DNA from 3 places in the Marinomonas sp. IMCC 4694 genome. Region 1 is predicted to be linked to each of the others. Evidence: predicted binding sites of a transcription regulator. Region 1 holds the regulator's gene; each other region holds the start of a gene.

What was found. Region 1 encodes FNR, which switches genes on or off when oxygen is low (the NO sensors DNR and NnrR bind a similar motif). Its sites were predicted from a motif close to TTGATNTANATCAA; they were not measured.
Region 2: a site for FNR is predicted at 2,763-2,776, ahead of FXV75_RS14620 (cytochrome ubiquinol oxidase subunit I). Genes of this name have one in related genera too.
Region 3: a site for FNR is predicted at 1,899-1,912, ahead of FXV75_RS10670 (cytochrome ubiquinol oxidase subunit I). Genes of this name have one in related genera too.

What each region holds. Positions count from the first base shown of each region.
Region 1 covers NZ_VSRV01000001.1:1,734,679-1,745,406, forward strand. The annotation lists gene FXV75_RS07835 (YecA family protein) at 1-132, opposite strand, end outside; gene FXV75_RS07840 (RecQ family ATP-dependent DNA helicase) at 228-1,994, shown strand; gene FXV75_RS07845 (SprT-like domain-containing protein) at 1,994-2,518, shown strand; gene ttcA (tRNA 2-thiocytidine(32) synthetase TtcA) at 2,624-3,463, shown strand; gene FXV75_RS07855 (YfaZ family outer membrane protein) at 3,474-4,037, shown strand; gene FXV75_RS07860 (adenine phosphoribosyltransferase) at 4,108-4,650, opposite strand; gene fnr (fumarate/nitrate reduction transcriptional regulator Fnr) at 4,675-5,436, opposite strand; gene hemN (oxygen-independent coproporphyrinogen III oxidase) at 5,456-6,826, opposite strand; gene FXV75_RS07875 (alpha/beta family hydrolase) at 7,016-7,642, shown strand; gene tusA (sulfurtransferase TusA) at 7,660-7,893, shown strand; gene FXV75_RS07885 (CBS domain-containing protein) at 7,951-8,544, opposite strand; gene FXV75_RS07890 (hypothetical protein) at 8,585-8,890, opposite strand; gene adhP (alcohol dehydrogenase AdhP) at 9,102-10,112, shown strand; gene FXV75_RS07900 (MaoC family dehydratase) at 10,176-10,598, opposite strand.
Region 2 covers NZ_VSRV01000001.1:3,186,542-3,197,269, reverse strand. The annotation lists gene FXV75_RS16375 (hypothetical protein) at 1-133, opposite strand, end outside; gene cydB (cytochrome d ubiquinol oxidase subunit II) at 133-1,143, opposite strand; gene FXV75_RS14620 (cytochrome ubiquinol oxidase subunit I) at 1,143-2,567, opposite strand; gene FXV75_RS14615 (sensor histidine kinase) at 2,919-4,835, shown strand; gene FXV75_RS14610 (sigma-54-dependent transcriptional regulator) at 4,822-6,183, shown strand; gene FXV75_RS14605 (RidA family protein) at 6,196-6,576, opposite strand; gene FXV75_RS14600 (BCCT family transporter) at 6,652-8,217, opposite strand; gene FXV75_RS14595 (dipeptidase) at 8,268-9,287, opposite strand; gene FXV75_RS14590 (aldehyde dehydrogenase family protein) at 9,301-10,728, opposite strand, start outside.
Region 3 covers NZ_VSRV01000001.1:2,355,606-2,366,333, reverse strand. The annotation lists gene arfB (alternative ribosome rescue aminoacyl-tRNA hydrolase ArfB) at 1-307, shown strand, start outside; gene FXV75_RS10675 (O-acetylhomoserine aminocarboxypropyltransferase/cysteine synthase family protein) at 412-1,692, shown strand; gene FXV75_RS10670 (cytochrome ubiquinol oxidase subunit I) at 2,064-3,638, shown strand; gene cydB (cytochrome d ubiquinol oxidase subunit II) at 3,640-4,776, shown strand; gene cydX (cytochrome bd-I oxidase subunit CydX) at 4,881-4,991, shown strand; gene cydD (thiol reductant ABC exporter subunit CydD) at 4,997-6,790, shown strand; gene FXV75_RS10650 (amino acid ABC transporter ATP-binding/permease protein) at 6,762-8,429, shown strand; gene FXV75_RS10645 (branched-chain amino acid aminotransferase) at 8,640-9,638, shown strand; gene FXV75_RS10640 (hypothetical protein) at 9,799-10,083, shown strand; gene FXV75_RS10635 (CpxP family protein) at 10,172-10,728, opposite strand, start outside.

The DNA.
Region 1 (10,728 bases):
AGGACAAATAGACAATGCCGTCAGAAACCCATGCGCCATGACAAAGTTCTGACATTCCTCATGAACCTGATCCGACTCCAAAAAAATTTCTAACGTCTCTAACTCAAGATCATCAAGAGGTTGATGTGCCATGTAAATGTTTCCCTAATGCAAATTAAGGTTCGATTCTAGCGAAAAGACAGTAAAAAATCGATGCACAAAAGCCTACGTTAAGAGATAATTCTAAAATGAATAAAAAGCTGCACACTCTTGCCCGCTTGGGCTACTCAGAATTCCGACCCTTACAAGAAAAAGCGATTGATGCGCTATGTGCTGGTCAAGATGTACTGCTTGCTGCGCCTACCGGCGGAGGTAAATCATTGGTATATCAAGCCGCCGGCCTTATAAGACAAGGCGTGGCGGTGGTTGTTAGTCCTTTGCTTTCACTCATGACGCAACAAGTGAATGAACTAAATGCTAAAGGCGTGCGCGCGCAGTTTTTAAACTCTACATTAAACCCTGGTGAGCAGGATGATTTAGTGTGGGCATTGCGACATCAACACATCGACTTATTGTATTTATCTCCTGAAAAGTTGGTTCAGCCTTCTGTCATCGGTTTTCTACACAATATGGATATCGCCTTGTTTGCGATCGATGAAGCTCATTGTATTTCGCAGTGGGGGGGCTTTTTTCGGCCAGAATACAGTCAGCTTGGTCAGCTCAAAGAAGCCTTTCCAAGCGTTCCTATTATCGCATTGACGGGAACCGTTGATAAGAGAACGGTTGAAACGATTCAGCAATCGTTGCACCTTAGCCACTGTCAGGTTTTACGCAGTAGCTTCGATCGAACTAACATTAATATTCAAATTGCCCAAAAAAGAAAAGCAAAGCAGCAGATACTGTATTTTTTGCATCATGAAGTTCCAGGTAAAACCGGCATTATTTATTGTCGTTCTCGAAAAAAAACAGAAGAGTTAACTGCATGGTTGTCTGATTTACAACTTCCAAGTTTATGTTACCACGCTGCTTTGTCTGACGAAGAGAAACGCAGAAACCATACCCTTTTTGTTGAACGGCAAGGTGCCATTATGGTCGCCACGACCGCGTACGGTATGGGCATTGATATTGCGCACGTCGGTTTTGTTATTCATGTTGATCTACCCAACAGCCCAGAGGCTTACTTTCAAGAAGTGGGACGAGCAGGTCGTGATGGGCAACCAGCGCATTCACTTTTGTTGTACGGCTTACAAGACATGCTACAAGCTCAGAAGCTGGTGGCGTCGCAACCCTTAGCCGTAGAACAAGAAACGCGCCACTTGAATAGCTTTTTTCGTATCTTAGAAAGTCGCGGCTGCCGACGTAAAAATTTATTATCGCATTTCGATGAAGACATTGCCCCGTGCCAATTCTGTGACCGATGCCTCTTTAGGCAAGCTGAACAAAATATGACAACCGCGAGTCAAAAACTTTTGTCTCTTGTTTACCATACCAAGGGCATTCAGCCCTTCGCATTGTTGATTCAGATATTATTAGGAAAAAAAACAAAAGCAGTGAGGGGAATCAATGCCGAATCATTGCCATTATTCGGTCAAGGCAAGGAGCTAAGTGAGACCCAATGGAAATCGGTTATTCGGCATTTGATAGCGTTTGATTACCTTAAAGTTGGCACATTTAGTGCATTTACTGTTGAGTTAACGGAAAAATCACGCGGTGTATTGCAAGGTAAAGTGCAGATTATTATTGCTAGTGAGCGCTACTACCCAACACTCAAGGTTGATCAATTGATAGAAAATAATGCACATTGGCACAAGGTGCTGGCTTGGAACTACGCGTTTGGCAAGCTAAATTTAAGTGAAACCCAACTTAGGCGTATTTGCCTGCATAAGCCAAAAACAATCGCATCATTAAGTCGTTTAACTGGGTTATCTAAAGAGGACATGGTGGATTATGCAGAGCCTCTACTAAACCTTATTCATGATGTGGATACTAAGGCGTCGTTCGGGGCATGTCTTTAATGGCGCAGACAAAGATTAACGAAGCCGACAGTGACGCTTTGGCGTTAATTTATCAAAAAATGGAAGTATGCTTTCGTTGTGCGGACACCTTTTTCGGTCATAAGTTTGCTCTTGCTACTTGCAACTTCAAACTGAAAGGAAAAGCGGCTGGTATGGCGTACTTACAAAAAAATGAGCTTCGCTTTAATCGTTTTATGTATGAACAAACCCCAACTGTGTTTTTAAACACGGTTATACCGCATGAAGTCGCACACCTTGTTGTGTTTCAAATTTACGGTCTTTCTGTAAAACCCCATGGAAAAGAGTGGCAGGCAGTGATGCTAAAAGTCTATGGCCTTAAACCTGATAGAACGCATACTTTTGAAGTGCCACCTCAAAAAAATGTATTTGGTTACCGATGCTCATGCAAAGAGCACCTTTTTTCGAAACACCGTCACACTAAAGCCAAGAAAGGCGTTGAATACATGTGTAAAAATTGTCGCAGCAGTTTGCAATTTACAGGCTATACGCATTCAGAAAGATAGCGCCATAAAAAGTTTTTTTGTGCACTTTTTTATTAGTCGCGGCATTTTTAATGCGATTTCTTTGCCCTTATAGTACTATGTTGTCGTTTTATTTATAGCGTATATATGATGGATTTATCTAACAACCCCAAAGAAAAACTGGAGCTTAACAAGCTCCAAAAACGCCTGCGAAGATTGACAGGCCAAGCCATTGCCGACTTCAACATGATTGAAGAGGGCGATAAGGTGATGGTGTGTTTATCGGGCGGCAAAGACTCTTATACTATGCTTGAAATTTTACGGAATTTACAAGCCAGTGCACCGATTAGTTTTAGTATTGTTGCGGTGAACTTAGACCAGAAACAGCCCAGTTTTCCTGAGCATATTTTACCCGCTTATTTAAAACAAGCAGGGGTCGACTTCCATATTTTAGAACGCGACACTTACAGTATCGTGAAAGAGATCGTTCCTGAAGGTAAAACCACTTGCGGGTTATGTTCTCGTCTTCGACGAGGGTCTCTGTATGGCTTCGCTGAACAAATTGGCGCGACAAAAATTGCACTTGGCCATCATCGAGATGACATTTTAGAAACCTTGTTTTTGAATATGTTTTTTGGCGGTAAGTTGAAGTCAATGCCACCTAAATTATTAAGTGACGATGGTAAGCATATTGTGATTCGTCCGTTGGCATATTGCAAGGAACAAGACATTGAAGCTTTTGCTGTTATGAAAGACTACCCCATCATTCCATGTAATCTTTGTGGTTCTCAAGAAAACCTACAGCGACAAGTAGTAAAAGACATGCTGCAAAAATGGGAAAAAGACTTTCCAGGTCGAACTGAGACCATGTTTTCAGCGATACAAAATGTCGTTTCTTCTCATTTGGCAGATACAACATTGTTTGACTTTAAAGGGTTAAAGCAAACGAAAGACGCTTTAGACCGACTAAATATTATTTCATTATAGGATAATAGATATGGATTTTATGTGTAAATCACTGCTTCTTACTGCGGGTATTTTTGGTGCCTCTTTGGTTCACGCTTCTAATGCTGGGGTCAGTCTGACGAATGATACCGTGAAAGGTAACATCAACTTAAATATGGGTAGCTTTGGTATCAACGCGGGCTTCACTCGTGATGATGATGCCAGCACTTCCACAGCGCATGTTGGTGTAACGGTGGAAGATGCCGATACGAGCGGACCGTTGCAAGTGGGCATTGGTGTACGGCTGTACGCTATAGACGCCGATTTAGAAAATCAAGATGATCTTGCGTTTGCTGTCGGTCTGGGTGGGTGGTATCGATACACTATTCCAGAAGCAAACCGTGTAAGCATATTTGGTTCTTTGTACTATTCACCTGAGGTGTTGTCGTTCTCAAATCTAGATCACATGTATACCTACGATATTCGCCTCGAATATATGACCATGCGCAATGCTCGAGCTTACGTGAGTTACGGTAGAACAGTGACCGTATATGACGATAATAGTCGTCGAGAGATCGATAAAGGCATCTCCATTGGCGCCAATGTAGAATTCTAGTCATACCTTTTATCGTAAAAAAAAGTGGCCAATTGGCCACTTTTTTATAAATAAGCATATTTAGACTGGGTTAATCGCTGTCGAACGCACACAAACTGAACACTGGTATTTCACTGTCTCTTAATTTTTGACTTCCCCCTAAATCAGGTAAGTCAATGATAGCAGCGACCTCTTTAATATTGGCACCCTGTTTAGTCAGTAATTTAATGGCTGCAAACAATGTCCCGCCCGTAGCGATTAAATCATCAAATAACAATACTTCATCGCCTACCTTTACTGCTCCTTCTTGTATTTCTAATTCCGCCTCACCGTATTCAAGAGCGTATTTTTGTGAAATGGTTTTACCAGGGAGCTTACCTTTTTTTCGCACTAAGATTAGGGGCTTTTGCAACTCGTAAGCTAGCACAGCCGCGATTAAAAAACCGCGAGCGTCTATGCAAGCAATATGTGAAATATCAGACGTTATGTACCTGTGTACATAAGCATCGACGACCATTCTCATTCCCTTAGGGTCGCTGAAAATGGGCGTAATATCTCGAAAACTGATGCCATTTTTTGGCCAATCTTCAATGGTTTGAATGAGTGATTTAACGTAAAAATCATCGTAGAGCATGGTGTTAGGGCCTTATTGTTACCATTAAATATTAGAGATTTTACCACAGTCACTTGCTACACCGACAAGTTTCTGCATTTCCTGAAAATCAACAATTTCTATTTCTTTGCCATCAACATGTATTAGATTGTTTTTTTGAAAACGAGTGATTACGCGACTTACTGTTTCAACGGCCAAACCAAGGTAGTTGCCAATTTCCCCACGAGACATAGACAGACGAAACGAGCTAGCTGAATAACCACGTTTTTTAAAGCGATTCGATAGGTTTAGTAGGAAAGAAGCGACTTTTTCATCCGCGTTCTTTTTACCTAATAACACCATCATCTGCTGATCATCTGATATTTTTCTACTCATCACTTTGAATATTTGACGCTTTAGTGACGGGATATGAGAAGACAATTCCTCCAAATGACTAAAAGGAATTTCGCAAACCGTTGTGGTTTCTAGAGCTTTTGCAGAAACGGGGTACGTATTAGAATCTATGCCGCTGAGCCCAACTAATTCACTCGGACAGTAAAATCCTGTAATTTGCTCTTCACCTAAAGAGGTAATATTAAAGGTTTTTAAAGTACCAGAACGAACGGCAAAAACAGAATTAAAGGCTTCACCCTGACGAAATAAAAAATCGCCTTTTTTTAACGGTTTTTTACGTTCGATTATTTGATCCAGTTTATTAATGTCCTCGTCTGCCAAAGCGATTGGCAAACAGAGTGCACTTAAGCTACAGCTCTGACATTGAGATGTGAGTGTACTGTTGAATCTTGACGGTGTGTGTGCCATCGACATATTGATCTCCCTGATTTATCTATATTACTTTCGAGTAGGTTGTTGAGTTGTTTAGATATTTATCAAAAATCATACAAATACAACGTATTAGCAATCTGCCTCGCTCAGTAACCGTCATCGTGGTCTGCATTCCACTGCGGTCAATATTTACCATCTCATCTTCCTCCATAGCGATCAAATTATCTACTTCTTCAGAGAAATAATCAAAAAAACTAATATTATATTTTGCTTCTAATTCCGTAATATTTAATTCACATCGAGAAATCAGCGTCATAATGATCTGATATCGTATTCTGTCGTCAACATTGCTGATATAGCCCTTAGAAATGGCCAGCTGGCCTTTTTCAATGCTATGGCGGTAGTCTTGTATGTCAGTGTGATTCTGAATGTACACGCCTTGTAAATCGCTGATAGCAGAAACTCCAAACGCAACAAGATCGGCACCAGCATGAGTACTATATCCTTGAAAGTTACGTTGTAGTTGGCCTTGTCGTTGCGCCTTTGCTAGCGCATCGCTAGGCTTAGCAAAGTGGTCCATGCCAATATAGTCATAGCCTGCACTTATTAGAAACTCGATGCTCATTTTAAGTAAATTTAGTTTCGTGCTGGATTCAGGTAAGCTGTCATCCGTAATGCGTTTTTGTGCTTTAAATCGCTCTGGCAAATGAGCGTAATTAAAAAGTGAGATACGATCAGGTGACAAAGCTACGACTTGAGCTAAGGTTCGCTGAAAGCCCTGCATTGACTGATAGGGTAACCCATATATGAGATCGAAATTGATCGAAGTAATACCCAGTTTTCTCGAGTAGTCCACCAGATCGGCAACCAACTCGTAGGATTGAACACGATGAATGGCTTTTTGTACTTTGTGGTCAAAATCTTGGACCCCAATGCTGATACGATTGATTCCCTTATTTGTTAACAACTCTAATTTTGCGCGAGTGATTTCCCTCGGGTCAATTTCAATGCTGTAGTCCTGGGATCCATCATTAATCAGCGTAAAATGCTGACCGATGTGATCGAATAACGTTTTAATTAATTCCTCTGTTAAAAACGTCGGTGTTCCACCACCAAAATGCAGCTGGGTTACGCCTCTAGTATGATCTAGCATCAGGCTACGAAGCCTCATTTCTTCTCCGAGCAACTCGACGTATTCAATTCCTTTATCATACTGTTTTGTGACAATTTTATTGCAAGCACAGTAGTAGCAAAGGTGCGCGCAAAATGGAATATGGAAGTAAAGACTAAGAGGCTTATCTGACGTTTCGAGCATTTTGTCAATGAGGGCGATTTTGCTGATGGAGGTGCTAAAATGTGGCGCTGTTGGGTAGGACGTATAGCGCGGCCCTGATAAATTGTACTTACTGATTAACCTTGTATCCCAAATCATAACGTGTTCCTATTAAAAATTCTAATGAGAATTTTACTCTTTCATGGACGCCGGCTTGCTGATTCATATCAAGGTTTCCGTGTGCGTTACCCTCTGCTCGTTACGATCCTTTGTTATCAATGTGACTTTGTTTGTGGTGTTGTCTTGTGTGCGAATCTGCTTTAATAGCGGTTTTGATTTGGACACACTATGAGAACAACGCCTTTATATTTGGCCCATGGTGCTGGCTCGGGCCATCAACATGACTTTTTAAAGCTGTTGTCACAAGCAATAGAGCTTACACGGCAACAGCCTGTTCATCCCATCACCTTTGCCTACATGAAAGAACAAGAACGTTCAGGAAAAAAACGCCCGCCACCCAGGTTTGATACGCTTATTTCCGAATTTACTGATGGAATAAGACACGAAAAGGCCTGTTTTGTGGCAGGCAAATCAATGGGGGGGCGAGTTGCTACGCAGCTATCGTCTCTCCCTATGGTTAAAGGGATTATTTGTATTGGTTTTCCCTTTTATCCTGTGGGGAAACCTGAAAATCACCGCCTTGCTTTTTTGAATAATCTCACCGTGCCTTGCTTAATTGTTCAAGGTACAAGGGATCGTTTAGGTTCACTTGAATGGGTTTCTCAGCAGTCCCTGCCTGAACTTGTCGATATGATTTGGTTAGATGGGGCGGATCATGATTTCAAAACATTAAAAAACCACAAGAAAAATCAGGTCGATATTATAAAAGACATATCAAATAAGGTAGTTGCATGGATAGAGGCTCATGCACTTCAAATAGGTGTTGATACGCCTTCAAATTTAACCACGGATTAATCTCAACAAGGAAAATTATGCACCACAATGCTTTACTCGATGCCACCGATTTACTTTGCCCTGAGCCGGTGATGATGCTGCACGTTGAAATGCGTAAAATTGCGGCCAAAGACGTGTTGAAAGTCATCGCTACAGATCCGTCTACAACGCGCGACATTCCAAAGTTTTGCCAATTTTTAGGGCATACATTGCTCAAACAACAACAAGATGAGGATGTGTACTGCTATTGGATTGAAAAAAAACAAGTTTAAAGCAAAAAAAAGCCCCTTATCTTAACGGATAGGGGCTGATCAATTGTACTGATTAAGCTAGGCTACGTGACGATCTTTGCTTTGATTTTTAGGTGTCAAAATGGCACTTTGATAAATGTTGGCAAAGCTTGAAAATGCCACATCAATGTCAAGTCGCAGTTGGCGAGCCACGTCATTAGAAGACACCAAGCCGCGGATGGCCTTGGTATCTTCGTCTATAACGAGCAAATGTTGTAACTTGTTGTTTCTCTGGCTAAATAAGAGTGATTCAATGTCAGAGTGTTTGAGTGAATTAAAGGATAACGCCAGCAGAGCCTCTTTCGTTCTCATTAAATCGGCCACCATCAATTCAGAACGCTTATCCCCCTCAGCAATGCGCTTAATGAAAACATCTTCGGATAAATCTTCAAGGCTAATAATGCCCACAAAATGATTGTCACCATCGACCACTATTTTCATTCTAACGTGCTCTTTACGCATTAATTGAACCAGCTCATCAGCACGAATATTAGCTTCAATGACTCGAGGGCCTGCTTTTTGAAAGTCAGTAAAAACAGACAAAGCAGAAGAATATAGATTTATGTTTTCGACCGTTGCAGGCCAAATAAGTGCATTAACATCTTTTGTAGACACATAAGTAAGCGTTTTCATGATAGATCCCCAGTAAAATAATTAAGATAAAATGGATGAATCAGATCATGTAGAAGGGGGGGGCTCGTGGATTAACACTGTTGATATGAGAGGCTGTCGCACAAAATCCGTCAGAAAGCTCAGCGACAACGTCGAGCGAACAAACCAAACCAGAAGAGGAAATAAGAAACAACAGCCCTTTATCTAAACCATTATCTTGGTCAGGAATACCAACATCATTGTAGGTTTGTTCAACCGTCGGCTCTAACCAACGAAATGGACTTACTTCGTGGCCACTGGCACGTTGAGAGACCGTCATTAGAGACGATGCAATCATAACCATGATCATAAGTAGTTGAATTTTCATAGGTAAACCTACCCCGTGTTTAGTGAATTAAATATAGGCTTGCTTACAAATAAATCACAGCTTTTTTTACAAAATGACGCATTTCTCCATGATTTGTCGATTTGCAGCACAATACAGATCGAACTGACGTGAGGTTGATCTATGTCGTCTTTATATTTTTCAATGTCAGTTATTCTATTGGTAGGTTCATTGTTTAAACAGGAGACAAAACATGAAAGCTGCCATTGCTACTGAGTTTGGGTCAATTCTAAAAATAGAAGAGGTCGCACAGCCACAGATAAAACCACATCAAATATTAGTGAAAATACACGCCTGCGGTGTGTGTCATACGGATTTACACGCATGCCACGGTGACTGGCCCGTTAAACCGAGTTTACCATTGATTCCTGGGCACGAAGGTGTTGGAGAAGTTGTTGAGGTTGGTGCTGCCGTCAAACATATCAAACTGGGTGATCGTGTAGGTATCCCGTGGTTATTTAGTGCTTGCGGGCACTGTGAATATTGCCTGAGTGGTGATGAAAATCTTTGTTTGTCGCAACAAAATGCAGGGTACTCGGTGAATGGAAGTTATGCAGAATATTGCGCGGCAGACGCAGACTACGTTGTTAAAGTCCCTGAAGGTTTGAACTTCCTTGAAGCGGCACCGTTATTTTGTGCTGGAGTCACCACGTATAAAGCATTAAAAGTGTCTACGGCAAAACCGGGGAATTGGGTTGCCATATTTGGTATTGGTGGACTGGGTCATTTGGCAGTTCAGTACGCGGTAGCAATGGGGTTTCGTGTTGTCGCTGTTGATACAGGTGAAGCAAAGCGCCAATTGGCGATGTCACTCGGGGCTGAGTTTTTCTTTGATTTTAAAATGGATAATGTTGTTGACCTTATTTTAGAAGGAACCGGTGGTGTGCATGCTAGTGTTTGCACGGCGGTTAGCAAAGCGGGCTTTAGACAAAGCTATGATGTGGTTAGACGTGGCGGTAAATGTGTTTTAGTGGGGCTGCCACCAGAAGACTTGCCATTACCTATTTTCAATACCGTTCTTAACGGTGTTAGCGTGGTTGGCTCGATTGTTGGCACAAGAAAAGACCTTGAAGAGTGCCTTGAGTTTGCTGCTAGAGGCAAGGTAAAAGCCATCATCGAAGAAAAAAAGCTGGATGACATCAACACGATTTTCGCCGATATGGAAAAAGGCGAAATAACAGGGCGGATCGTAATGTCTATGTAAGCCGTTATCTAAAAAGCGGAGCCCAGTTTTGGGGTGCCGCTTTTTTGTGTCCCTAATATCAGGTTATACTGCGGCTGGCAGCATAATAGTGGCTTCGCCAGTCACCACGACTTTCCCTTCGCATTCACATACCGTTTTAAGTGTAGCTCGGCGGCGGCGCGTATTAATGTCAGTGACTTTCACTGTGGTAACCACTTCTTGCCCAATAAACACCGGTGCCCGAAATTTAAGAGTTTGCTCCAAATAAATACAGCCCGGTCCAGGTAGGCGAGTGCCTATGGCGGCAGAAATAAAACCAGCGGTCAACATGCCATGAGCAATAGGTTTACCGAATGAAGTCGCGGCAGCGTATTCTGCGTCAAGGTGAACAGGGTTATTATCCCCTGTAATGTCAGCAAAAGCGTGAACGTCGGCTTCTGTAACGTATTTACGATATTCAATACTTTGATCGATTGAAAGCTGCTCTAATGTGTAACTCGTTGTCATTGCCAATCCTTATCTTGTCATTTTCGAATATGGTACACTCTCGACGCATTATTCTTAAGAATTATCTGCCACACAAAGACAACCTTTATTCAACATGCTGTCTTTTTGAGTAATGTCTGCCGGTTTCGTT
Region 2 (10,728 bases), 1.5 Mb from region 1:
ACAGTTTTATGCCATAAGAGGCGCTGACTAAGGTGACGAAGCCGACACCGTAGAGCAGTAAAAACCATTGCCACGCTTTGAGTTTAGCCGTTTTCTCTTTTAGGTTCTTGATCTGTGTTGATGTAAAAGACATTAGTAACCCTCCTGATAATCTTCCACTTTACCGGCAAATACGCGATAACCCCATAATGTATAAGCGAGAATTAAAGGCACAAAAATACAGACGCCGGGCAGTAAGAACAGCAAGCTGCTGTCGGGTGATGCAGCTTCCATAAAGGTAAGCTGTCGTGGGATTAAGTAAGGGAATAACCCTACAACGAGACCGGCAAATCCCAGTAAAAACAAGGTGGCTGCATACCAAAACGGACGGCTTTCATGATGGCTATCGTGCAGAGAATGGCCGTTCAGGTCTTTCCACGCCAATGCCGCGACGATTAACGTGACAATCGGTAAGGGCGATAACCACAAGAAATTGTAATCAGAGAACCAGCGATCACGGATTTCCACTTGGTTGATGACCGTCCATACGCTCACCACGACCATGGCAAATACGGTGAGCAACAATAGGCGTTTACCCAGTACCGCCGCGTGTTGTTGAATGCGGCCACGGCTTTTCATGAACAAGTAACAAGCGGCCAATAACGCGTAACCCGCCATAACGGCAAAGCCAGTTAACACCGAAAACGGCGTGAGCCAATGCAATGTCAAAATGCTGTCTGTACCAGCAGGAACCCCTTGTACGATAGAGCCAAGCAACATGCCTTGGCAAAACGCGGCGATAGACGAGCCCGCGCTAAAAGCAAAGTCCCAGTAAGGTCGAGATGTATCCGATTTAAAGCGATACTCAAACGCCACCCCACGAAAGATCAATGCAAATAGCATCAACATGATCGGCAAATAAAACATAGACGCGATGTCAGCGTAGGCGGCTGGGAAGGCCGCAAATAACACGACACCACCAAACACTAGCCAAGTTTCATTGCCATCCCACACGTGGGAAATAGAGCGCATTAAGTGATCACGCTCGCCCTCTTGGTTAAACCAAGGGTAAAGTATGCCGATGCCTAAATCGAAGCCATCCAGTAAGACATACATAAAGATGGCAAAGCCCAAAACAAGAAAGTAAAACAGCGCTAAATCCATTATTTCTCTCCTTGTGCTTTAGGTTGAGTGTCTTTGTTTTGGATCGATTTGACCCAAGCCAATGCGTATCCCGGTGCTTTCATGCCGATGAGCTGCTGCTCTAATGCTTGCATTGATGGCGGTCCCTTTTTGATCAATTTGCGCATAAAATACAAGTAAACCCCAAGCAATGATGTGTAAATAATCACGAACATTATCAAGGTAAATAACACCCGCTCGGCTGGCAGTGGCGAGACGATTTCAGACGTTCTTACCAAGTTGTAAACGATCCAAGGCTGACGACCAATTTCGACAACGTACCAGCCTGCCAATACCGCGATCACGCCTGTCGGGGTGAATAAAGTTACCACAGTGAGAAAGGCTTTGTTCTCGTACAAACGGCCATTGCGACGTAATAGCAGTGCAAGAAACGCGATGCCGATCATGCCAAAACCAATGCCAACCATGACACGGAAAGACCAGAAAACCAGCGGCACATTTGGACGATCTTCAGGCGGTACGGCTTTCAGACCTTGCACTTCTCCATCCCAAGAATGCGTTAAAATCAAGCTGCCTAGGTTAGGAATGCCCACTTCATAATCGTTAGATTCGGTTTCCATATTTGGCATAGCGAACAGAAGAAGGGGGACGTTCGCTTCTTTCTCTGGCCAAATACCTTCCATCGCAGCCAGTTTAGTTGGCTGATGCTCTTGAACGTTTAAACCATGCAAGTCGCCCACATAGGCTTGTAATGGTGTTAACACCAAGGCGAACCACATACACATGGATAAGCCTTTTTTGGCAAAAGGAATGTGCTGTTTTTTAAGAAGATAATAGGCACTGATGCCCGCGACAACGAACGTCGCCGTGATCAAAGACGCCATGACCATGTGCGTTAAGCGGTAAGGCATAGATGGGTTGAAGATGACTTCCATCCAGCTTTCCACTTCAAATTTGCCATCGACGATCTTATGCCCCGCCGGTGTTTGCATCCAAGAGTTGGCCACAATGATCCAAAACGAAGAAACCCAAGTACCTACCATCACGGTGAGTGTGGCGAAGTAGTGCAGTTTGCGGCCAACACGCTGCCAACCGAAGAGCATAACGCCAAGGAAGCCAGCCTCCATAAAGAATGCCGTGAGTACTTCGTACGCCATTAATGGCCCGAGTACGGCACCGGTCATCTCAGAGAACTTGGAAAAGTTGGTGCCAAACTCATAGGACAACACGATGCCAGACACCACGCCCATACCAAAAGTAATGGCAAAGGGTTTGATCCAGAACTTGGCGAGTTGTAGATAATACGGGTTGTGGGTTTTTAACCACATGCCTTCCCAGATGGCGATCAGCGTCGCCAAGCCAATGGTGATACTGGGGAAAATGATATGAAAGCTCACCGTAAAGGCGAACTGTATGCGGGATAATATGGCGACGTCGAGATCCATTTTGGTTTATACCTTCAAGCTAAGCGTAAAAATGAAAAAACATAAGGCGTGTGTTAAGGGTTATTTGTCTTTATCGATCGCAATTGTTGCAGTGCTAATGGCAACAGAGCCAGTCCTGCCATGCTAAAAAGTGCAATGATGTCGGTCAGTAAAAAGCCAGTATTCATGATGGTTGCCCCGTTAGTTTATATAATATTGATATAGATCAGCAATGATTAATATAAGCAATGCACAGGCCAACTATTAATAATTTTTATGTGACTGTTTTATAAAGGGAAATTTATTTCATTGCTTGAGGTGTAAAATAAGTTTACGATTTTTCACTGTCTAGGTGTAAACGAGGTTGACGATTTGACGCTTTCATTGATGTTTGAAGTCGCCATGCTGGTGTCCAGTGTGTGTGGTCTGTTGGTCGCGGTTTGGTTGCTGTGGCGTGCGCGTAAACAACGTGATCTTCAAGCACTGGCGGGATTTGCCATCATGATGGCCATTTGGTGTTTTGGGCACGTTGTTTTAGTGCAAGGGTATGAGCTTCTCGGTATTTATATCATTCTCGCCAATCCCTTGATGCCGACCTTTTTTTTGCATTTTGCGATCTTGTTCGTGAATTCGGGCCAGGTAAAACAGCGTGCATTGGATCGTTTGTCTCAAGCTATGCCTTGGTGTTATGTCATCAGTTTTGTGGTTGTGTTGCAAAGCTGGTGGCTCAATGCGGGCGATACGATCAGTACATTGGACATCCGATCTTTTTTTACCTTTACCGACGTGGGCCTGTGGAATCTGGCTTACACCGTTTTGATTGGCATTCTTGCTCATGGTGTTTTGTTGTTGGGCTGGTATCGTCATTCAGGCAATAAAAAACGGTCTATTTTAGCGATGTTTGGTGTGGGCGCGTGGGGGTTGTTGTTGGCCACCAGTTTTGTGTTTCCTTCCTTTGGTATCAGCTGGTTTCCTTATCCTATGTTGTTGCTGCCAAGCTATTTATTGCTGCTGGTATATGCGGTGGTGCGTTATCAGATTCTGTCGGTAAACGCCTTTGCTAATCGTGCGTTGCTTTGGTTTGCCATGATGCTGGTGATCTTATGTGTGATTGCCGTTATCAGTGTGGTATCTGGGCGGATTGGTTTGCAGGCCCTATCAAATGTGCCAAGCTGGCAATTATGGTTGTATTCGCTGCTTATTTTGGTCGTGGCGGCGCTGGTGTATCAGCCTTTGAGTCGTGTGGTGTCTCGTCTTATTTATCCCGGAGCCTTGTTGAATGAAGCGGTATTAGAAACGTGGTCAACAGAGCTCAAAGACGCGCAAGATTGGGATCAGCTCATTGCCGTTGGTGAACGGTTACTCTCAGCACAAATTAGGCACAGTGTGGCTATACAGTTACGAGAGAGTAAGCCACGGGAGTCGGAAACGAGTAACAATATCTTGTCGATTCAAGTATCACGCGCGTCGTCTGGCTGGCATTTTTCGTTGCTGGGCTGGAGCGATGCCAGCCCAGGTATGCGCCTAACGGCAGATGTGTTTGCGTCGTTATTTACCACCAGTTGTGGCTTATTAGAGCGCTCTCTGGCGCTGGCGGCAACCGAGCGAAAACGTCTCGATGAGAAGCATCTGGTTGAGCTAGGCAGTTTGTCGGCGGCCATGGCGCATGAACTGCGCAATCCATTAAATATCATTGCGATGGCGGCGTACGAGGCACCTGCTGAGACACGTCAGCACATTCAAACTCAGCTCAAACGCGCGGATCGTTTAGTGAGCGACATGTTGGTGTATTCCGGAGGCTTGTCATTGCAAATCGTCGCGACGCCATTAAGAGCGCTGGTCGCGAGCATTGTGGCGCAATCGCCATTAAACGGGGTGATCTGTGAGCTCAATATAGACGACCAAATAGAGCTTGAAGCCGATCCGCAGCGCCTTCAGCAGGTGTTTATTAATCTCATCGACAATGCCTTATCGTTTTTGCGCAGCACGCCCAACGGCAAACTCTGTATCGACGCCGATGTGCAGGCGCAACATGTGGTGATTCGAGTTCATAATAATGGCCCCGCGATAGACGAAAGTCTGCAAGGCGAGGTGTTGTTTCAGCCTTTTGTGACGAAGCGTGCAGGCGGTAGCGGCTTAGGCTTGGCGATCGTGCGTCGTATTGTTGATGCGCACGGCGGTCACATTCAGCACCGCGCCGATGCCATTTGGCCGGTCACATTTGAGTTAACGTTACCGCGTTATTCCACGCCTTCTCGCTTAGGAAAACCTTCTCATGACACAACATAAAATACTCTTAGTAGACGACGAACCGGCTTTTAGGGAGTTGGCAAGCCGCTGGCTAGCGAAGCAAGATTACCATGTTCAAACAGCGGGAAGCTTAGAGCAAGCACGCGAGTCAATGGCCAGTTTTGATGCGGATTTGGTGTTGCTGGATTTGTCGATGCCGCCGCATTTTGACCCACAAGTGACGTTGGATGCCTTGCCGGAGTTCGACGGTCGTCCGGTTATTATTATCACAGGTCATGCGGATCGCGATTTGGCATTGAAGGCCATTGAGCTGGGGGCGTGGGACTTTATTGCTAAGCCTATTGACCCTGATATGTTGGCCGTAGTCGTGCGTCGTGCGATCACTAAAACGACCCTTGAGCGCGAGTTGAACCAGCTTAAACACACGGCGTACCAACCCGACAGCGCGGCAGCGTACATGGGGCATTCGCCCAGTGCGCAAAAAGTTCGAGCCTTGGTGGAGCGCATTGCTCCCACCGACGTACGGGTTTTAGTCACGGGTCCATCAGGAACAGGCAAAGAGGTGATTTCACGGTCGTTGCACGATCTTAGCCAGCGAGCCAGCCAGCCTTTTATTTCCGTGCACTGTGGCGCTATCCCCGCTGAGTTGCTAGAAAGTGAGTTATTTGGCTATGTAAAAGGGGCGTTTACCGGAGCAGAAAAAGACAAAGTGGGTCTGCTCAGTTTGGCCGACGGCGGCACCTTATTTCTGGATGAAATTGGCGAAATGCCCTTAGCGATGCAAGTAAAACTATTGCGTGTATTGCAAGAAGGCACGTTTTTTCCTGTTGGTGGGCGGGAGCAGAAACACATCGACATTCGAGTCGTATCGGCGACCAATGCGGATTTACTAGAACATGTTCGGGAGGGTCGTTTCCGAGAAGATTTATATTATCGTATCAAGGGCGTTAATATTGAAACACAGGCGTTATCAGAGCGATTAGAAGATGTCTCCGTGTTGTTGCACGCTTTTTTATTGCGCTTGCAACAACAGCAAAATACATCATTGCAACTCAGCCCCGATGCCATGCAGTGGTTTCGACATCAAACCTGGCCTGGCAATGTACGAGAATTGAAAAACACCTTAGAAAGCGTGGCCTCTATTTGCCCTCAAGGCCTCATCAGCCTAGACGACATTCAGCTGTTGTACCCGAAAGGGCAAAGCACAGCCGTACCCGTCAACCTACCCATCAGCGACGCCACACTAGACGAACAAGTTCGAGATCTTGAAGTGCGCCTCATTACTCAGGCTTTGGAAAAGCACCAAGGAAACCGCACCCAAGCGGCTAAACAGCTTGGGATATCGCGACAAGGATTGATTAAAAAAATTGAACGGTATGGGGTGTGAGCATTGTGTTGGTTATTGCGGTACCGCTGCGTAGGCGACGACTTCACACAGCATTTCTTCGCGCGCTAAGCCAGCGACGACCATGGCGGCACGATTAGGGTAAGGGGCATGGAAGTATTGCGCATAAACCTTGTTGAAAACCGGCAACTGATCGCGGTCAGTGACGTAAATCAGCACTTGGGTTACATCATCCATGGTTAAGTTCGCCGCTTCTATGGTGTGTTTAAAGTTCTCCATGGTTTGGCGGGCTTGGGCTTCTATACCGCCTTCGACGACCTTGCCCTCTTTATCAATAGGAATTTGCGCAGTGGACAATTGCCCATTGGCAATGATGGCCCATTCAAGCGGCGCTTTAGAGGCGAATAGTTCGGTTTTTACGGCGTGTTTTGTCATAGTGAGACCTTGGTATTATTTATAGTATGGGAGTAAAAAAGAGCGATTTTATGCCGCTCTGGACAAAGAGAGGTATTACAAGCCTTGTTCGTCGGCCATTTGTCGTGCGATTTTGGGTGCCGTCCACAATGAGGGTAAAAGCACTAAGGACACAGGCACAGCAGTGACAACGATAAAAGACTGCAAAGCCGAAATGCCACCGGATCCGATAGAGATTAAAATGGCCGCCATGGCGCCCATGATAATGCCCCAAAAAATACGAATCGAGCTTTTAGGATGATCGGTCCCCGTCATTACCATGGACACGGCATAAGTCATTGAATCCCCTGTGGTGGCCACAAAAATGGTGGTCAATATCAAAAACAACAAGGAAATCACAAAGCCCATGGGCAATTGTTCGGTGATGGCCATGAGGGCCGCCGGTAAATTAAACCCGGTGAAAGGTTCCGAAATAACCCCTGGATTGTCGAGCTCAAACGACAATCCGCTACCGCCCACAATCGTGAACCAGAAGCAGGTAATAATAGGCGCCACCACAGAGATCAATAAAATCATTTGACGAATGGTACGACCGCGAGAAATACGCGCGACAAACATCGCCATCAAGGGACCATAACCTAAAAACCAGCCCCAGAAAAACACCGTCCACCAGTTCAACCAACCTGGATCGCCTCGGAAGGTCGCCATGGGGATGAAGTTATGTAAGTACAGACCAAAGCCCTGAATGTACCCATCAATGATAAAGCTCGTCGGGCCAAACAACAGAATAAATAGCATTAAGGCCACAGCTAAAATGACATTGGCTCGGCTCAAGAGTTGAATGCCCTTCGCCACGCCTGATACCGCTGATACCGTATACACGCCAATTAACAGCAATAAGATCACCAGCTGAGTTGTGTAGGTGTTAGGAATACCAAACAGTTTTTCTAACCCGAAGCTGACTTGTAAACCCAAAAAACCAATGGGGCCAACGGTACCAGCGACAACCGCGAGGACACAGCAAGCATCCACAATGGCACCAAATGCACCGGTCATCACTCGGTCGCCAAACACGGGGTACAGCAGGGTGCGAGGTTTTAAAGGTAGGCCTTTTTCGTAATGCAAATACATGTAAACAATGCCGGTTAAGCTGCCAAGAATGGCCCATGCTAAAAACCCCCAGTGCATAAAGCTTTGGGCGAGCGCGTTATACGCGGCGTCTATGGTGTTTGCTTCACCCCCAAATAAGGGTGGCGGTGACGTAAAGTGCGCCATGGGTTCAGCGGCCGCCCAAAAAACGCCGCCGCCAGCGAGTAGGGTACACATAATGATAGAGATCCACTGAAATGTGGAAATTTCTGGGGCTTTTAGTCCTCCTAAAACAACGGACCCTGTTCGACCGATGCATAAGAACAAACCAATTACAAAAGTAAGCAACAAAAGAATTTGCCAATAAGCACCAAAGTATTTGGTGGACATTAAAAAAGCGCTGTTTACCCAAGCCGACACCCTATCGATGTCGTATAAGGCAAGAATACAAAACAGCACAACAACCCCGCCGCTGATGAGGAATACGGGCATATCCACACCGGACAGCCAGCCTTTTTGGTTGAGTGTATTGGCTTCGCTCTGGGGCGAAGTCGGGTTTTTCTTGGTAGTCATGTGTGTCTCCTGATGGATCTTATCTTTATTGGAATCAGGGAGCGCCAGCCTTAAAGGCGGGCGCTGGAGTTGGGTAATGGTTGCAGTGCGTCGTCAAGAAAGTGAAGCCAATTTAGCCCCATTATCTTGGCGATATCGTCTTCCTTAAAGCCACGCTTAAGTAATCCATTGGTAATATTTGGAAAATCTCGGCTGTCACGGAACCAGCTTAATGGCGTTGGCCAGTCGGCGTTTGCTTTTGATCCTTCACCGTAGTCTATTTCTTTGGACCAGTTGCCATTACGCATCCATTCCAATACGGACGTTGGTTGTTCCTGACACAAGTCTGTGCCGATACCGATATGGTCGATGCCCATCAAGTCTGCGGTTCGCGCCACCATGTCGCAAAAATCGTCTAAGGGGCAATCGGGGCCATTTTTCAAGTGAAAAGGGTATAAACTGAAGCCCAGTAAACCACCAGATTCTCCTAATGCTTTGAGCACTTGGTCTGATTTATTGCGTTTAGCCTGGTGAAAACTCAATGGGTTTGCGTGCGAAATCACAATCGGGCGTTGTGATATTTCAATCGCATCTAGCGTGCTGCGTTCTCCACTGTGGCTCATGTCTATGACCATACCGACACGGTTCATTTCCTGTATTGCCTGTTTGCCGAAGCGTGTCACACCGCTGTCCTCGGCTTCATAGCAACCACACGCCAATAAACTTTGGTTGTTGTAAGTAAGCTGCATGATCATCATGTTGAGTTCGCGCATGACTTCAATCATGCCAATGTCGTCTTCGATTGGAGAGCAATTTTGCGCGCCAAACATAATGCCGACCTTGCCCAGTTGTTTGGCAAGACGAATATCTGCTGTGCTACGAATTGGCATGATCAGGTCGCCATTGGTCTCAAACAGGCGGTTCCACTGTGCAATGCGTTTTAAGGTTTCTTGCGTTTTTTCATGGTAAACAATGGTCGCGTGCACCATGGTGACACCCCCTTCATGCAACTGCTTGAAGATGGCGCGGTTCCAATTGGAATACTGAAGACCGTCGATAACGATTAAGTCTTTATGAAATGAGAGATTCATAACCTGCCCCCTTTTAAGCGCGCATATACGTCGTTTTTACCACGGTATAAAATTCTTTCGCGTAGGTCCCTTGCTCACGAGGCCCAAAGCTAGAGTCTTTTCGCCCTCCAAATGGCACGTGATAATCGGTTCCTGCGGTCGGTAAGTTGATCATGACACAGCCCGTTTTTGCTTGGCGTTTAAAGTCGGTCGCGTAGCGCAATGACGTGGTACAAATGCCGCCAGTTAAGCCAAAATTCGTATCATTTAGCGTATCTAATGCTTCTTGATAATCTTTTACTTTAATAATGCAGGCAATCGGCGCAAAGGCTTCTTCGCGGTTGATCGTCATTTGGTTGGTGGTGTTTGTGAACAAGGCCGGCTGCATAAAGTAACCATCGGTTTCTTCTGTTAAGACGTTGCCGCCGTAGGCTAATGTGCCACCTTCTTTTTTCGCCATTTCCAAATACTGTAAGTTCTGTTCCATTTGGCGAGCGTCGGCGACGGCACCAATGTGCACGCCTGCTTTTAAAGGGTGTCCAACGACGAGCTTTTTCATGCGTTCTATCATGGCCGCTACGAAGCGATCATGAATGCCCTCGGTCACAATCAAACGTGAGGACGCGGTGCACTTTTGCCCTGTTCCTCCAAAAGCCCCGCCTACAGCGCATTCCACTGCGTTCTCTAGGTCGGCATCATCCAACACCACTAAGGCGTTTTTACTGCCCATTTCCAGTTGGCATTTAACCAGATTAACCGCGGTGGCGGCGGCGACTTTCCGACCTGTTTCCAATGAGCCGGTAAAAGTGAGTGCATTGATGTAGCGTGAGTGGATCATCACATTACCGACGTCAGCACCTGGCCCCATCACGAGGTTAAACGTGCCTGCGGGCAAATTTTGGCGAGAAATAATTTCAGTCAGAGCCCAGGCGGAGGCCGGGACTTGGTTAGCGGGTTTCCACACGACCGCGTTTCCAAAGGCCAGCGCTGGGGCAATTTTCCAAGCGCCGGTTGCTGTAGGAAAGTTCCATGGGGTAATAATGCCGACAACACCTACGGGCTCTCTGCGGGTCTCGATTTCTACACCGGGGCGGACTGAATCGGCCGTTTCGCCCATTTGGCGTAATACTTCGGCGGCGTAGTAATGGAAAAATTGCCCAGAGCGGTAGGTTTCGCCTACGCCTTCGGCCAATGTTTTGCCTTCTTCACGGGCGAGCAATTCACCAAGCTCGTCCTTGCGTGCGATTAACTCATCGCCAATCGCCATAAGCACAGAATAGCGCTGCTCTAATCCACTTGTTTGCCATGTTAATTGGCCGACAGCAGCGGCCCTAATCGCTTCTTCTGTTTGTGTTTTGTCTGCTTGTGCGTAGTGACCAATGATGTCTTTACTGTCAGCAGGGCTGATATTAGCGATGTTATCTTTGTTGCCTTTTACCCATTCGCCTGCAATGTAATTAAG
Region 3 (10,728 bases), 620 kb from region 1:
GATTCATCTTCGTTTTAATGTGACGGCGTCGTCTTTACCCGATTTTTACAAAGAGCGTTTATTGGCGCTGAATGATTCAAGGCTCACCAAAGAGGGCGATATTGTGCTTAAAGCGCAACAGCATCGCACGCAAGAGATGAATCGAGAAGACGCTTTGGCACGCTTAAAAGCCATCATTCTTGAGGCAAGACAGGTGCAAAAAGCTCGCCGTGCGACGAAACCAACCCGCTCTTCACAGAAAAAACGCGTGGACCAAAAAAAGCAGAAAGGCCAAATTAAAAGTTTGCGTCGCAGTAACTGGGATTAAATTGGATTGTTTTATAATGAACAAAACTTGTTTTTTTGTGATCTCGAATGCTTGTATTATGAGTGCTCTAATCATTTACAAAAACAACAATAGGTCTGTTCATTATGAAGTTAGAGTCTCTTGCGCTCCACCACGGTTACACCGCTGAAGCCACCACAAAATCGGCGGCGGTTCCTATTTACCAAACGACGTCTTACACTTTTGACAACACTCAGCACGGCGCGGATCTGTTTGATCTTAAAGTAAAAGGTAACATTTATACGCGCATTATGAACCCCACTACGGATGTATTGGAGCAACGTATTGCTGCCATGGAGGGAGGCATTGCGGCGTTAGCCGTGGCGTCGGGTATGTCGGCAATTACCTATGCGATTGAGTGCATTTGCGATGTGGGTTCTAATATTGTCAGCACCAGTCAGCTTTATGGTGGCACTTATAATTTATTTGCTCATAGTTTTCCGCGCAAGGGCATTGAAACCCGCATGGTATCGGCAGACGATTTTGCAGGTTTTGAGGCTGCCATTGATGACAACACGCGCGCGATATTTTGTGAATCTATTGGTAACCCTGCCGGAAACATTGTTGATATTGAGGCTTTAGCCGCGATTGCAAATAAATATGGCATCCCACTGATTGTCGACAATACAGTGGCGACACCGTTTTTGTGTCGCCCGTTTGAATTGGGTGCACACATTGTGGTGCATTCGTTGACGAAATACATCGGCGGACATGGTACCACCGTCGGCGGTGCGATTGTTGACTCTGGGGCGTTTGATTGGGTGGCCAATAAAGCACGCTTTCCTATGTTAAACGAGCCGGACCCTTCCTATCATGATGTGGTTTACACAGACGCTCTGGGCGCCGCGGCGTACATAGGTCGCTGTCGTGTGGTACCACTGCGTAACACAGGCGCTGCGCTGTCGCCCCACAGTGCATTTTTGATTATGCAGGGTTTGGAAACACTTGGCTTACGAATGGAGCGACATTGTTTAAATGCAGAGACATTAGCGCTATATCTGCAAAACCATGAAAAAATCCGCTGGGTGAATTACGCCGCTTTACCCGATAATACCTACCACGCAATGAGCAAACGCATTACCAGTGGCAAGGCGTCGGGTGTATTGAGCTTTGGTATTGCGGGCGGAATCGAAGCAGGTACACAGTTTATCGACGCGTTGCAAATGGTGCTTCGACTCGTAAACATCGGCGACGCTAAGTCATTGGCTTGTCATCCGGCGTCTACCACGCATCGACAGTTAAACGATGAAGAGCTAGCCAAAGCGGGTGTGAGTCGAGATTTGGTGCGTATTTCGGTAGGCATTGAAAATATTGAAGATATTATTGCGGATATAAGCCAAGCCTTAGATAAGGTGATGGTTGCTTAAAAATACAGGGTCGTCTGGCTTTGTTAACTTAGTGCGTTAAGTGCTTAGAAGGGGATGCTTATTAGAGCGTCCTTTTTTTTGACTTTTTGGAGGCTGGTGTGATGAAAAACAGGTGACCAATATCGGTTAATCGCCTATGTGATGACCTTGATGATGGTTGTATATAAGAATTTATTCATACACTTCTTTGTTTCACTCTCATTCTCTTGATCTAACGCAATGTTTTAAATGGTAACTGCAATCATAATATTACCTTATAGGAAGCTTCAAATGGTTTGAGGCTCCGGTGGGCGTTAGATAATAAGAGCACTCTGGTATGGAAGTGTCTGCAAACGTCTTTTTTCTCAGCTAAATGAATGGGTTGAAGTCATATGATTAACGAAGCTGTAGTGGAACTATCGCGGTTTCAGTTTGCTTTTACAGTGCTGTATCACTACTTGTTTGTCCCTTTGACACTCGGGATGTCTTTTTTGCTCGCCATCATGGAATCTGTCTATGTGATTACCGGTAAGCAAATATACAAGGACATGGTGAAGTTCTGGGGCAAATTGTTTGGTATTAACTTTGCCTTAGGGGTGACGACGGGTCTGACAATGGAGTTCCAGTTCGGAACAAACTGGTCATACTATTCCCACTATGTAGGGGATATTTTCGGTGCGCCTTTGGCGATCGAAGGTTTGATGGCTTTCTTCCTAGAATCCACGCTTGTGGGTTTGTTCTTTTTTGGTTGGGATCGTTTGAGCAAAGTAAAACACTTGATGGTGACATGGGGTGTGGCGTTGGGTTCTAACCTTTCTGCTTTATGGATCCTAATCGCAAACGGCTGGATGCAAAACCCCGTCGGCTCTGAATTCAATTACGAAACCATGAGAATGGAATTGGTTGATTTTGGTGCGTTGCTACTTAACCCTGTGGCTCAGGTGAAATTTGTTCATACGGTTTCTGCAGGGTATACAACCGGCGCTATGTTTGTTCTGGTGATTTCAAGTTACTACCTATTGAAAGGTCGCGATCTTGCGTTTGCCCGTCGCTCATTTGCCATTGCTTCTGCGTTTGGTTTAGCGTCTATCATGAGCGTTATCCTATTGGGTGATGAATCTGGTTACGAGCTTGGCGAGGTGCAAAAAGTAAAATTAGCCGCTATTGAAGCTGAGTGGGAAACACAGGAAGCCCCTGCTGATTTCACCTTAATCGGCTTTCCTAACCAAGAGCTTCAGGAAACTGAATTTGCGCTTAAGATTCCTGGCCTAATGGGTATTATTGCTACCCGCTCACTGGATGGTGAAGTGGAAGGTATTAAAGAGCTAAAAGAGCATAATCGCCAGCGTATTATTAATGGTATTTATGCCAATCAGTTGCTCGAAAAATTGCGCAATGGTTCAACCGATCCACTGGTTAAGTCTAACTTCGAAAAAGTAAAAGACGACCTGGGTTACGGTTTACTGGTCACTGCGTTTAACCAAGATATGAACAAAGTGACATCCGAAGAGATCGACCAAGCGGTGGAGTATTCTATTCCTCAGGTAGCGCCATTGTTCTTCGCATTCCGTGCCATGGTGGCATGTGGTTTTATCATGTTGTTCGTTTTCGCGGCGGCTTTTTATCAGAATGCGCGTCGTCGTATAGGGCAGAATCCGCTGTTTTTGAAACTGATTATCTTGTGTTTGCCACTGCCTTGGATCGCAAATGAACTGGGTTGGTTTGTCGCTGAATATGGTCGTCAACCATGGGCCATTGGTGAAATTCTGCCTGTTCACGTGGCGGTTTCTAACCTGACCGCGGGTGAGATTTGGACCACCATTATTGGTTTTGCTGTCTTGTATACCGCTTTCTTGGTCGCTGAAATGTACCTGATGATTCGTTTCGCGAAGCAGGGACCTTCCAGTTTACACACTGGTCGTTATGCGCTTGAACAAGAAACCGCTCAGCTGAAGCAGGAGGTATAAAATGGAATACGAATTATTAAAAGTCATTTGGTGGGTACTGATCGGTGTTTTGCTCATTGGTTTTTCAGTAACCGATGGGTTTGATATGGGTGTGGGTAGCTTGCTAAAAGTTATTGGCGGCACAGACTCAGAGCGCCGAATTATGATCAACTCGATTGCCCCTCATTGGGATGGTAATCAGGTTTGGTTTATCACAGCAGGTGGTGCTTTATTTGCGGCTTGGCCTGTTGTGTATGCGACTTCATTCTCTGGTTTTTATTTCGCGATGATGTTGGTTTTGGCCGCGTTGTTCTTCCGTCCGATCGGTTTTGATTACCGTTCTAAACTTGAGAATTCAAAGTGGCGTACTAGCTGGGATTGGGGCATTGTATTCGGCTCCGCCGTTCCGCCTATTATTTTCGGCGTGGCGTTTGGTAACTTGTTGCAAGGTGTGCCGTTTGAGTTTGATAACTACTTGCGTGTGACGTATACCGGTTCGTTTTTTGGTTTGCTGAACCCCTTTGGTATTCTTTGTGGTCTGGTTAGCTTATTAATGTTAATGACACAAGGGGGTGCTTGGTTACAAATGAAGACAGACGCTGACTTGTATCGTAAAGCATGTAAAGCAACAGCGGTAACAGGCACTTTAGCTGCGGTACTTTTCATTGTCGCAGGTATTTGGTTGGCGTACGGCATTGATGGATACGTGCTTACGAGCGCGATTGATGGCAACGCGGCTATGACACCCTTGATGAAAACCGCCGAGGTACAAGCGGGTGCCTGGCTAACCAATTACTCGACTTACCCTGTGCTTATTTTGGCGCCAATGGTGGGTATTGTTGGTATGTTGGTGGCGGCACTAGCTGCGGTAATGAAAAAAGGCGCCTTGTCTTTCTTGAGTTCATCCTTGGGTATTGCGGGCATTATCGTGACAGCGGGCGGGTCTATGTTCCCGTTCTTGATGCCATCTTCAAGTTTTCCGAGCATGAGTTTGACCATTTGGGATGCGACATCCAGCCATAACACCATGATGATCATGTTCGTTGTTGCTTGTATCTTTGTACCAATCGTACTGACTTATACCCTGTGGAGTTACTTCGTTATGTATGGTCGTTTGACTAAGAAGCATTTGGAAGACAACACTCACTCGTTGTATTAAGCCAATCTTAGCGATTCGCGGATTTTTTTTAGTTATTTGTTAGTTATTTGTTAGTTATTTGTTAGATAGGGTTCCTATTGAACCCTATCGTGGAGGAAGACAGTATGTGGTATTTTGCTTGGGTTCTCGGCATTTTATTGGCGTGTTCATTTGGTATCGTGAATGCATTATGGTTAGAGTTTAGTGGTTATGACGGCGAAGAGGAGCAGCAGTAAACTCAATGTCAAAAAACAAGGAAGCAAAGAAGTCACCGAGAGCGAGTCGTGTTAAAACACCGGAAGTGAGTTTTTTAGATACGTTATCTAATCAGCAATCCTCAAAATATCGTTGGGCCCAAGGTTTTGGGTTCTTGTTCGCGGTGGCTCTTGTGCTTCAAGCTTGGGCGTTTGCGCATGTCTTTTCGGACATGGCCTTGCACCAATCTTTTTCCTTGTCACTTTTATGCCTTGGTTTGTTTGCTCTTTTACTGCGCGCTCTAGCAAGCTTTGCTCGTGAGCGTATTTGCACCAGTGCAAGCCGTGACATTCGTTACGGCTTGCGTCATAAGCTGGTGTCACATCTGACTGAGTTGGGCCCAGCTCGACTGAGAATTGAAGAAGATGCGGCACTGTCAACGCGTGTTTATGAACAGGTAGACGCGTTAGACGATTTTTTCAGTCGCTATAAGCCTCAAGTGTTTATGGTGACCCTTATTCCTTGCGTTATTCTCCTTTCTGTTGTCTCCATTTCTTGGATTGCTTTTTTTGTTTTCATACTAACGGCGCCTTTGGTTATTGTGTTTATGATTTTCGTGGGACACAAAGCCGCTCAGGCAAACCGTCGCCAGTTTAATGTGTTGGCTATGCTGTCTAACCAGTTTATGGATTTGAGTCAAGGTTTGGCTGAATTGAAACGATTAAATCGAACGGATGAAGCTCGAGACCGTTTGTCCTTTAGTGCGGAATCGTACCAAAAAACCACCATGGGTGTGCTGGTGTTGGCTTTTTTGTCGACGGCGACCCTTGAGTTGTTTGCCTCCTTATCGATCGCCATGATTGCGCTGTATCTGGGGCTTGGCTTGTTAGAAGCTTTACCATGGCAGCAAGGCACTTCACCGGTAACGTTAATGCAGGCGATGTTTTTGCTGCTATTAGCCCCTGAATTTTATTTGCCATTGCGCCAGCTAGGTAATGATTATCACGCCAAACAAAAAGCAGAAGCCGCTGCGACCGATTTATTAGAAATATTGAACACAACGACAACGGCAACAACAGCCGGCGTAAACAGCGGCTCCGACAGTATTCTTGATATTTTCTTGGATACACCCGCTGATTCAGGTGGGTCAGAGGCGATTAATACACAAGCATTTTTGAGCCTTAGAAAAGTGGGCTGGCTTGAATCTGGTCGCCATCGTTTAGCACCGATCTCGGTTGACGTGCTAGAAGGTCAACGAGTTTGGCTAAGTGGCGAATCTGGCGTGGGTAAATCCAGTTTATTGCATCTTTTATTAGGGTTTGAAGAAGCGTATCAGGGTGAGTTCTACGTGAAAGGGCGCCCGTTTCAAGCGCTCGACTTGTCTGAATGGCGCGCGAAATTGGCTTGGTTGCCACAAACGCCTGAGTGGGTAAACGGCAGCATTAAGCGTAACTTGTTGCTAGGTATCGAGATGCCTACAGAAGAGGCACTTCAAGAGGCTCTGTGTAAAAGCCATTGTGATGACTTTATTCGAGTCTTGCCAAATGGCCTTGAAACGCCGCTAACAGAACTAGGTTCGGGTTTGTCGGGTGGTCAAATGCAGCGATTATCCATCGCCCGAGCCTTGCTGTCCCAAGCGGATGTTTGGTTGCTTGATGAACCTTGTTCTGGGCTTGACAAAGAAACCGCTGATGCGGTTTTAGAGACATTGAATCAGGTGTCAAAGGGTAAAACCTTATTGATTGTTAGCCATGATACACATCCCATTATGTGGGCCGATAAACATTGGGCGCTGAGCAAAAGAGGTGTGTATGAAAAAAACAACCAAACTATCACTTAGACAGCTTGTATTTACGAACCCTTGGGGCTTTGTTGTTCCCGTTTTACTGGGCGTAGTCGCCAGTTTGTCAGGGGTAGCGCTGCTCGGTGTGTCAGGCTGGTTTATTTCAGCGGCAGGGTTGGCGACTGCGGTAGGCGCAGGCATGTTTTTTAATTATTTAACGCCGGGCGCCATTGTTCGTGGTTTGTCGATATTTCGTACCGCAGGTCGTTATGGTGAGCAGGTTGCGGCGCACAACCATTTGCTGGGTTTATTAAAAACATTACGTCTGTGGGTTTGGGATCAGCGAGTTGCAAAGGATGCGGCAAATTTGCATGAGCAGACAAGAGGCGACTTGCTTCAGCGTTTGGTCAGTGATCTGGATCAGATTATTCGTTGGCCGTTAGTCGTGTTTTTACCTTGGATTTACGCTGTAGCAAGTTATGTGGCGGTGTCGATATTTGCTTATTTCATTTTACCTGCATTGCTTTGGCCTATGGCGACAGCGGCCTTGCTGCATATTGTGGTGGTGCCTTATGTTTGTGGTCGCTTTGCCAGTCATGCTGTGCATGTTGGGCAGATTTTGGGCGTGCATCGCCGTAGTCGTTTTGTTAGCTTATTCTCTGCGTTAGTGACGCTAACGATACGCGGACATTGGAAAGAGTATGCTAAACGTTTGGGGCAACTGGATGAACGCCAGCGCCGCACAGAAATTCATATTCAAAACGCAGTCAGCGTGGGGCGCTTCTTAGCTTATTGGATTACTGTTTCATTGATTGCCAGTAGCTTCTATTTGGTCAGTGAGTTGGATTTGCCATCAGGGCGGTGGATGCTGCTAGACAACGTACAAGGTACTTGGGTTGTGGGTTTTGTGCTGTCTTTACTCGCTGTTAACGAGTTGGCGCTGCCGCTTGTTCAATCGTTTGTCGCGCAAGGTCAATCTCAGGTTGGGCTGCGCAGGCTCAATCAACTTTATGACGCGCCAAAAGACTCAGAACAAGACACGTTTACCTGTATTGCAGGGCAGCTTCGTCGTTTGTCTTTTCAGCATTGGCGAGGTTTTCATGCCGCCAGCGGTATGGGCAACGACGCGATTGATTTAACCATAGAGACAGGTGACACCTTATGGATTCGGGGGGGAAGTGGTTCAGGTAAGTCGACATTGCTTGCGTCCATGGCCGGGGATTGTTTATCGACCGGCCAAGCGTTGATCAACGATGAAGTAACTGAGTTGTTCGGCAATACTGTGTATCAGCAGCAATTAAGCTATTTGCCACAGGCCCCGTATATATTTCAACAAAGTATCGCGGCTAATTTACGTTTGGGTAATCCTGATGCGACGGTAGAAGCGTTATGGTCTGTGTTGGGTGCTGTTGCCTTGGCGGACTGGGTAAAGAGCTTACCAAACGGATTGGATACCTTATTGAGTTCGCAAGGTCGTAATTTATCCGGTGGACAGCGCAAGCGTCTGGCATTAGCGCGTTTGTTATTAAGAAAAGCGCCGGTACTTTTATTAGATGAGCCGTTCGATGGTTTGGATAAAGCAACAATTGAAACGATTTGCCTGTCATTACAACAAGATTATAAGCCAGAGATATTGGTATTAGTGAGTCACGTTGGCAGTTTGCTTGGTGACCATGCTGGGGTGATTGAGCTGTAACCTCATGACTCATTAATGGTTACTTAATGGTCAGTACATTTTTTTGCCTGTTCATGCGTTAATTTCTTGGTAATAGCGCTTCTATTTCGCCTGTGATTTATGATTTACTTTCTTCATTCGGTTTTCCGTTTTATTATCAGGTAAACATTGGGTGATGCGCTTTTTTTCGGCGTGTTACTCGCAATCATTTAACTATATTAGGAAGCAATAATGGCGGCTTTTGGTAGCGTGTTTATGCCTAAAATGGCATTGGCAACATTTGAAAATAATCAATGGAGTGACGCGAGCATTGTCGCATCAGACAGCATTCAATTGCACCCTGGGGCGCACGTTTTACATTATTCCAGCACGTGCTTTGAAGGGCTAAAAGCCTTCCGTCATGCAGACGGCAGTGTGCATGTTTTTCGTATGGATCAAAACATCAAGCGTTTGGCACAAAGCAGCCGTTTGTTGTCTTTGCCGTCTATTGATGAAGCTCAAATTGCTAAGATGATTGTGGATGTCGTGGCTGAATTTGCGACGGATGTGCCAGAGCCACCGGGTTCTATGTACATTCGTCCGACTCACATAGGCACCGAAGCCGCTGTAGGCAAAGCTGCAGCACCAACGGCAACGTCAATGTTGTATGTTTTGTTGTCCCCTGTAGGCGATTATTTTACCGGTGGCGCAAAAGCATTACGTTTACTGCTAGACGAAACCGGCATGCGTTGTGCGCCACATATGGGCATGATCAAAAGTGGTGCTAACTACGCCAGTGCGCTAGGTCCGATTTCTAAAGCCAAGGCGGAAGTGCAAGCCGATCAGATTTTATTCTGTCCAAATGGCGATGTGCAAGAAACCGGTGCGGCGAATTTCTTGTTGATTGATGGCAACGAGATCATCACGAAGGGTTTGGATACGAGTTTCTTACACGGTGTGACGCGTTCTTCTATCTTAACGTTAGCGGCTGATTTAGGGATGATCGTAACAGAGCGTGACTTGACCGTGGCAGAACTATTAGCGCGCGCGGCGAAGCCAGAAGTGGAAGCTGTGTTGTCAGGCACAGCGGCGGTGTTAACGTCGGTCGGTACTTTTATTCATAACGGTACAGAATACAAAGTAGGGTCTGGCGAACCAGGTCCTATTGCTCAGAAACTGCGTCAAACCTTGAATGATATTCAATGGGGTAAAGCAGAAGACACGCACAACTGGCTAACCAAAGTCATTTAATCATATCAAACTCATATCAAACTCATATCAAACTCAAAGGGCCGATTGTGATCAATTGGCCCTTTTTATATGGATTGAATCAATTTTTATGGCATGCTTATAAAGCGTTATGGTTATGATGCTGCTTAAAAAGTGGGTAATGGTTAAAAAGGAAATGTGAATGAAAGAAATCCTAAGAAAACTGTGTTCACCTGTGTTGAGTTTGTTTGAATCGAGCGAAGGTGAGGGAGAATATGAATACAAACCTTCCCACAGAACCATTCTCATTGTGTTGGGGTTGCTGTGTTTGGTGATTGCGTCAGTGTCTTTAATGGTGACAATTATGACCGGCGAAGCGGCGGGTATTATCCCTATTATGATGTTCTTGTTCACCGGCTTGGTGTGCGAAATAGTGGGGTGGTTAGGCAGTGATCGTGCGGTTGCGAGAATATGGAAACGTCGCTAAAGCCCAGATTCACATAATAAAGGCGACTCGAAAGTCGCCTTTATTTAGGGTGTGCTCAATGTATGAGTCAGTAGCTTAGATGGACACCTTAGTGGCGATCTTTGCCTTTGTGACGTGGTTTTTCATCGTCGTTATCGTCACTGCATTCTTGCATTTGATCTTGTTGCAGTTCAACGAGTTTGGCTTTTTGTTCTGGCGTTAATATGCTCAGCATTTCGTGTTGTTTGCTTAACATTTGCACTTGGCGTTCTACTTTTGAGCTGTCTTGCTTTGCTTTACGTTCTTCTCTGTGGCTTTGCATTTCTTTTGCCATTGCTGTGGCTTTTGCTGCGTCAAATGTGTCGGCCAGTAATAAGTCATTTAATTGTTCTGCACGTTGGTCTTGTCTTTCACCGCGTTGCTCTGAATGGCCTTTAGCGCGGTCTTTCATATCTTCTTTGTGAGATTGACGAAGAGTTTTAAATTGCTCTTTTTGGCTATCCGTAAGATTAAGCTCTTTCATGATTTCACGATCAAGGCCTGGGCGGCATTCGTTATCGTGATGATCTTTGTGATCCTTTCCACCATACGCAAAAGCGCTACTAGCACTGATGATGAAAGGAAGGGCGACAGAAGCCAAAAGCAGTTTTTTTGTCATTTTCAATG